2 regions of the Saccharothrix saharensis genome follow, and region 2 is predicted to be linked to the other one. Evidence: riboswitches for the same ligand, from Rfam matches in the RefSeq annotation. Region 2 holds a riboswitch; the other holds the start of a gene.
The links. A riboswitch is a leader RNA that binds a small molecule or an ion and turns the genes downstream of it on or off. The one in region 2 is predicted to bind cobalamin.

Region 1 (3,587 bases), 5.5 Mb from region 2:
CGGAGGCGAACTTCCGCCACCGCATGTTCGGTTCGATCCCGTGCACGAGCACCACGTCCGTCGACGACCCGGGCGGGCGGCACACCGACAGGCGGGTCGTCGGGAATTCCACCCTCCGGGTGACACCGTCGATCAGGCGGACGGTGGGGCGGGTCACCTGGAAGTCGTAGTAGTCGTCCGGATCGATCTCCGCCAACGGCGTCGCGTCCCACGTGAGCTGCAGGTGCTCGATCGCCGTGCTGGCGGCGTCTCCTGCGTCGTTCCACCCCTCGAACGCGGCAACCATGATCGGGTTGTTGAGCGGTTCGCTGGGGTCGAAGGGGGTCTGGGCGGCCTGGTCCGGATCGGTCACGCGGCCAGACTACGACCACCGCCGCACACCCGACGCCGTAGGCTTGGCGCATGTCGGTTCGTGTTACGCGGCCTTCACCCGGCGCACCGGCCGACCACGTCCTCCTCGTGCACGGTACGAGGGGTGCGACACCCCGGCCCGTTGACTTCCTCCCGGATGTTTTCCCAGGCCGAGGAGGTGTGACGAGATCTTCGCCCGGTCGACTCGGGGCCGGGCCGCACGGTTGCCGCGGCCGGGGCGCGACGTCGTGGGGATCCGTTCACACCACTGCGGGATGATTACGCCGAACAGGTGACCCGCCCGGGACTCCCATGATCACTCGAAAGGTGCATATGACGGTCGACGCGGTGCTGTGGGACATGGACGGCACGCTGCTGGACTCCGAGAAGCTGTGGGACATCCCGCTCAACGAGTTCGTGGAGAAGCTGGGCGGGACGCTGTCGCTCGCGACCAGGCAGGCCATGGTCGGTTCGAGCACGGCCCGCACCATGGGGCTGCTGTTCGCCGAAGCGGGTGTCGTGCCGACCGACTCCGACCTCCTCGACGGCGCGGCGTGGATCAGCAGGCGCACCGAGGAGCTGTTCCGCGCGGGCCTGCCGTGGCGGCCGGGCGCTCGTGAGGCGTTGCGCGCCGTGTGCGACGCCGGTGTGCCGATGGCCCTGGTGACGTCGACCGAACGGCGGTTGACCGAGGTCGCGCTGGACACCATCGGCCGCGACCTGTTCGACGTCACGGTGTGCGGCGACGAGGTGGACCGCCGCAACAAGCCCCTGCCCGACCCGTACCTGAAGGCCGCCCGCCTGCTCGGCGTCGACCCCGTCCGGTGCGTCGCGGTCGAGGACTCGCCGACCGGCGTGGCGTCCGCCGTGGCGGCCGGCTGCACCGTGCTGGTCGTGCCGTGCGACGTGCCGGTGGAGCGGGGCGAGCGCCGCGTGTTCCGCGAGTCCCTGGTGGGGGTGCGGTGGGAGACGCTCGCCCCGCTGCTAGACCGCTGACGCCTCCGCCCGCCGCGTCGCCGGGTCGACCAGCAGGCCGAACACCACGCCGAGACCCAGCCACAACGTGGCGGTCTCGGCGAGCGAGGCCAGCCTGAACTCCCACAGCAGGCCGCCCGGCACGTCGGACGGCACGGTGTCCGGTGTCGCCGGGAACACGACCAGCAGCACGACCACCGCCGCCACCGCGGCCAGCGCCACCGCGGTCGCCCGGACCGGTGGCGACCACCGGCCCAGCCGGGAGGCCAGGGCGCTCGCCCCGACCGCGACCAGCAACCCGGCCGCGATCAGCCCGAGGTAGAGCACCGTGCGGTACTCCACCGTGTCCGCGGCACCCACCCCGGGCGGGTTGGCCGGGTACTTCACCGCGGGCAGCACCGCCGCCGCGCCGAACGCCGCCGCCGACAGCGCCACCGCCCGCACGAACGGCGCCTCGGTCGTGAACCAGCGCCGGGACCGTGCGTACGCCGTGGCGAACAGCGCGCCGACGGCCACGCCCACCACCACCGCGGCGAGCACACCGCCGACCACCTGCGTGCCGCGGCTGAACAGCTCGCCGTGCTCGTGACCGCCGCCGGGCTCGGCGGGCCGCGCCTGCTCGACGGCGAGCGCCGCCCGGATCGGCGCTTCGACCACCAGCACGCCGACCAGGCCCGCGAGCAGCCCGGACACCGCGCCCGCGCCGACACCGCGCGCCAGCAGACCCTTGTACGTCAGGCCCTTGTACGTCAGGCCCTCGTCCGTCGACACGGCCGCCGCGCCTAGTGGCACGGGACGCCGAGCGCGTGGCGCCCGTCGTGGAAGAACTCGTGCACGGTCTCGGCGGCGTGGCCGAGCGCGATGCCGTTCTCCTGCAGGACCAGCCAGGTCACCACCAGCGCGACCAGCGCGACGGCGTAGGCCCATCTGGGGATGGGGACGGGAAGGGAGTGCGCGGGGCTCGTCATGACGGCCTCCTCCATACCTCGTGGAAGGTCAACAACAACTCGTGCCGCAGCCGGTCTCCTGACTCCCGGATCGACGCCGTCCCCGCGTCTTCCCAGCCGCCGTGCGCGACCAGTGACGTTCTCGGCGGGTTGGCTCCCCGGTCACAGTGGCGAGGACCGCGCCGGATTCACACCGGCTTCCCGTCCACTGCGGCGCTGCGAACCGTAGATGTCGATCGCGGGCCGGCACAACCGACCAGACGAGTTGTCGTGCTCCTCACGCGGTCAGCGGCGGGGCGGGGTGGGTCGGGGCAGCGGGCAGTCGCCGCACGTGCCGCCGCCGTCGAGGCGGTAGTACAGGCAGCAGCTGCGCCGCCGGAACACCACCTCGCCGGGGAACGGGATGAACTCGCCGGTGCCCTTGAGCGGCGGGTCGGCGAACAGCTCGTCGGCCAGCACCGCGCAGTCGACGCCGCCGCGGCTGATCGTGCGCAACGCGCCCGCCACGTTCGACCCGGCGTTGCCCCAGAGCAGGCCGCGCGCCACCGGGGTGAGGCCGTGGACCGCCTCCACCACGGGCTCCAGCGACTCGCCGATGCCCACGCCCGCGACCGGTTCCTTCAGCCGGACCTGGAGCCCTTCCGGGGTGTAGCGCCACCACAGGTTGCCGGGCCGGATGTCGGGCGCGACCCCGTCGACCGCGCGTGCGGCGACGACCGGGCTCAGCACCCGCGCGGTGTAGCCGAGGAAGAACAGCGACGCGGCGACCCGCCGTTCCCCGGTGCGGTAGCGGGCGGCGATCCGGTCGAGGGCGTCGGGCAGCGCGGGGCCGCGGAACAGGGCTTCGCCGTCGTGCCAACTCTCGTCGGGCCGGCCGACGTCGAGGGCGAAGAACGGGCTGAGGCCGCGGATCTGCCGCAGGGTGGCCAGGACTCGGGCGAACTCGGACACGTGACCTAGTCTGCCGCCGTGGACGCACTGGGGTGGGGACTGGCCCTCGGCCTGGCCGCGAGCATCAGCCCGGGCCCGCTGTTGGTGCTGGTGGTGACGTCGGCGCTGCGCTCGGGCCGGCGGGCCGGCGCCCTGACCGCCTGCGCCCCGCTGCTCTCCGACGCCGTCGTGGTCGCCGTGACGCTGCTCCTGCTGGACCGCCTGCCCGCACGGGCGCTGGGCGTGCTGGGCGTCGTGGGCGCGGTGTTCGTCGTGTGGAGCGGCGTCCGAACCGTCCGCGACGCCCGCTCCGCCTCCCTGACCGCACCGCCCCCGCCGCCCGACCGCCACGCTTCGCAGGGGTCGCCGCCCAGGGGAACCCTT
Region 2 (3,587 bases):
GAGCGCCGCCGCGGTCATGGCGCTGCCACCCCGCCGACCGCGCACGACCAGGTACTCCAACCCCAGGGCGTTGGCCGCCAGCGCGTCCTTCGACTCCGCCGCGCCGATGAACCCGACCGGCACGCCCAGCACGGCGGCGGGTCGGGGCGCACCCGCCGCGACCAGGTCCAGCAGGTGGAACAACGCGGTCGGCGCGTTGCCGATGGCGACCACCGCGCCGTCCAGCTTGTCGCCCCACAGCTCCAGGGCCGCCGCGCTGCGGGTGTTGCCCAGCTCGGCCGCCAGTCCCGGCACGCGCGGGTCGCCCAACGCGCACACGACCTCGTTGTCCGCGGGCAGCCGACGCCGCGTCACGCCCGCCGCGACCATCTGCGCGTCGCACAGGATCGGCGCGCCGGCCAGCAGCGCGGCCCGCGCGTCGCGCACCACGTGCGGCGAGAAGTCGACGTCCGACACCAGGTCGACCATCCCGCAGGCGTGGATCATCCGCACCACCACCCGGGCCACGTCCGACGGGAACCGCGCCAGGTCTGCCTCGGCGCGGATGGTGGCGAAGGAACGGCGGTAGATCTCCGCGCCGTCCTTGACGTAGCTGGTCACCTGATCTCCTCGTAGGCGTCGCCGGTCGCGACGAACTCCACCACGTCGCCCGCCGGTCGCCCGCACCGGCGTCCGCAGCCCGACCAGTGCGCCCGGCCCGGCGCGGTCCGGGTCTCGACCCAGCGGGCCGCGTCGGCGCGCACGTCGGCCAACGACTTCGCGCACCCCGGCCGGCCGGTGCACGCGCTGACGCCGTGCCACGGCGAGTCCGGCGAGGTGAACAGGCCCGCGGTGTCGCTACCGGCGGGCAGCACGACGCTCCGCCACGGCGTCAGCCGCACAGGCACGCCGGCGAGCAGCCGGGCGTCCCAGCGCCCCAGCGGCACGCCCGCCACGACCACCGGACCGCGCACGCCGGGTGCGACGGGCGTCACACCCGGTTCGATCCGGGCGTCACCCGGAACGCCCAACGCCGCCGTGATCTTCCGCACACCGCCGTCCACTTCGGACAGCCGCCACGCCTCGCCGCGAACCTCGCCGAACACCCGCGCGGCGGTCACCACCGCCGCGACCGGGTCGGCCACGCGCAGCCCTGAATCGTGGCCTGCCAGGAACAACGCGTCACCGACGAGCCCGATGTCACCCGCCAGGCCGCTGACCGCGCCACCCACCGTGACCAGGAACCGGCCGGGCAGGGACGCCAGCTCCGGCACCCGGCACAACGCGGCGTCGATCGCGTCGACCAGCGCCTGGTTGTCCTCCAGCGGCGCGGCGATGATGTTGCGCATCCGCTCGTGCGTCATCGAGGGCAGCAGGCCGGCGTCGCGCAGCCGCGCGCCCAGCTCGTGCTCCGCCCCCGGCGCCAAGCCCCTGATCTGCAGGTTCGCCCGCGAGGTCAACTCCAGGACGCCGTCGCCCAGGTCGATCGCGGCGCCCCGGAGCACGTCGACCTGCGCCGCGCTCAACGTCCCGCCGGGCACCCGCACGCGCGCCAACCCGCCGTCGGCGGCCTGGTGCACGTCGACGGCTCCGGGGCAGGCGTCCGGGCGAACTCGCTCGCTGGGCATGGATTGGATGCTAACTGCCGTTAGGGTGACCTCCGAACGGCGAAGCAGCAGGAGGAAGCCGGTGTGAATCCGGCGCGGTCCCGCCACTGTGACCGGGGGAGCCCGGGAGTCAGGAACTCCGCTCGCCGTCCCCTACGACCGGGGCGAGGACCCCCGAGGGATGGAGCCCGCACGTGATCCTGCTGTTGTCGACCTCCGACACGGACCTGCTGTCCGCCCGCGCGAGTGGCGCCGACTACCGCCTGGCCAACCCCGCCCGCACCGCCGTGGACGACCTCCCGGCGCTGGTGGACGGCGCCGAGCTGGTCGTCGTGCGCATCCTCGGCGGTCGCCGGATGTGGGAGGAGGGGCTGGACTGGCTGCTCGCCCGCGGCCTGCCGGTCGTCGTGCTGGGCGGTGAGCAGAACCCGGACGCGCCGCTGATGGAGCTGTCGACCGTGCCCGGCGGTGTCTGCGCCGAGGCGCACGCGTACCTGGCGCACGGCGGCGCGGACAACCTCGCCCAGCTCCACCGCTTCCTGTCCGACACGGTGCTGCTCACCGGTCACGGGTTCGCGCCGCCGGAGCCGACGCCCACCTGGGGCCGGCTGGAGCGGCGGGACGAGGTCGAGGGGCCGACCATCGCGGTGCTGTACTACCGCGCCCACCACGTGGCCGGGAACACGGCGTTCGTGCACGCCCTGTGCGACGCCATCGTGGCCAAGGGCGGCCGCCCGCTGCCCATCTACTGCGCCTCGCTGCGTGCCGCGGAGGCCGAGCTGCTGGCCGAACTGGGCACAGCCGACGCCCTGGTCGTCACGGTCCTCGCGGCGGGCGGGACCAGGCCCGCCACCGCGTCCGCCGGTGGCGACGACGACGCGTGGGACGTGGGCGCCCTGGCCGCCCTCGACATCCCCGTCCTCCAGGGCCTGTGCCTGACCAGCAGCCGCGCCGCGTGGGACGAGAACGACGACGGACTGTCCCCGTTGGACACCGCCACCCAGGTCGCGATCCCCGAGTTCGACGGCCGGATCATCACGGTGCCGTTCTCGTTCAAGGAGGTCGACGAGGACGGCCTGACCGTGTATGTCGCCGACCCCGAACGCGCCGCCCGGGTCGCGGGCATCGCCGTGCGCCACGGCAGGCTGCGGCACATCCCGCCGGCCGAACGGCGCATCGCGGTGATGCTGTCGGCCTACCCGACCAAGCACTCGCGGATCGGCAACGCGGTCGGCCTGGACACGCCGGCCAGCGTCGTGCGGCTGCTGGCCGCGATGCGGGAGCGCGGCTACGACATCGGCGACGAGCTGCCGGGCGTGGCCGACCTCGACGGCGACGCGCTGATCCACGCGCTGATCGCCGCGGGCGGCCAGGACGCCGACTGGCTCACCGCCGAGCAGTTCGAGGGCAACCCCGTGCGGTTGCCGGCGGCCCGCTACCGCTCGTGGTACGCCACCCTGCCCGAGGACACCCGCCACGAGATGGAGCGGCACTGGGGCGAGGCGCCCGGCGAGCTGTTCGTGGACCGGTCGAAGGACCCCGACGGCGAGATCGTGCTCGCCGCGCTGCGCTCGGGCAACGTCGTGGTCATGGTGCAGCCGCCGCGCGGCTTCGGCGAGAACCCGATCGCGATCTACCACGACCCGGACCTGCCGCCGAGCCACCACTACCTGGCCGCCTACCGGTGGCTGGAGGACGAGTTCGGCGCCGACGCCGTGGTGCACGTGGGCAAGCACGGCAACCTGGAGTGGCTGCCCGGCAAGACCGTCGGCATGTCGGCGGGCTGCGGGCCGGACGCGGCGCTGGGCGACCTGCCGCTGGTCTACCCGTTCCTGGTCAACGACCCCGGTGAGGGCACGCAGGCGAAGCGGCGGGCGCACGCCACCCTGGTCGACCACCTCGTGCCGCCGATGGCCCGGGCCGACAGCTACGGCGACATCGCCCGGCTGGAGCAGCTGCTGGACGAGCACGGCACCATCGCCGCGATGGACCCGGCGAAGC

Region 1: it holds a riboswitch for cobalamin, as region 2 does, so the genes downstream of both, FHX81_RS35720 (CbtB-domain containing protein) here and cobN (cobaltochelatase subunit CobN) in region 2, are expected to answer to the same signal.

The regions. Positions count from the first base shown of each region.
Region 1 covers NZ_VFPP01000001.1:7,834,304-7,837,890, forward strand. Annotated here, with positions in the region: gene FHX81_RS35705 (PAC2 family protein) at 1-352, opposite strand, end outside; gene FHX81_RS35710 (HAD family hydrolase) at 685-1,347, shown strand; gene FHX81_RS35715 (CbtA family protein) at 1,336-2,097, opposite strand; gene FHX81_RS35720 (CbtB-domain containing protein) at 2,109-2,294, opposite strand; cobalamin riboswitch at 2,326-2,509, opposite strand; gene FHX81_RS35725 ((2Fe-2S)-binding protein) at 2,559-3,224, opposite strand; gene FHX81_RS35730 (LysE family translocator) at 3,243-3,587, shown strand, end outside.
Region 2 covers NZ_VFPP01000001.1:2,290,728-2,294,314, reverse strand. Annotated here, with positions in the region: gene FHX81_RS09150 (precorrin-8X methylmutase) at 1-600, opposite strand, end outside; gene FHX81_RS09145 (hypothetical protein) at 597-1,607, opposite strand; cobalamin riboswitch at 1,619-1,746, shown strand; gene cobN (cobaltochelatase subunit CobN) at 1,781-3,587, shown strand, end outside.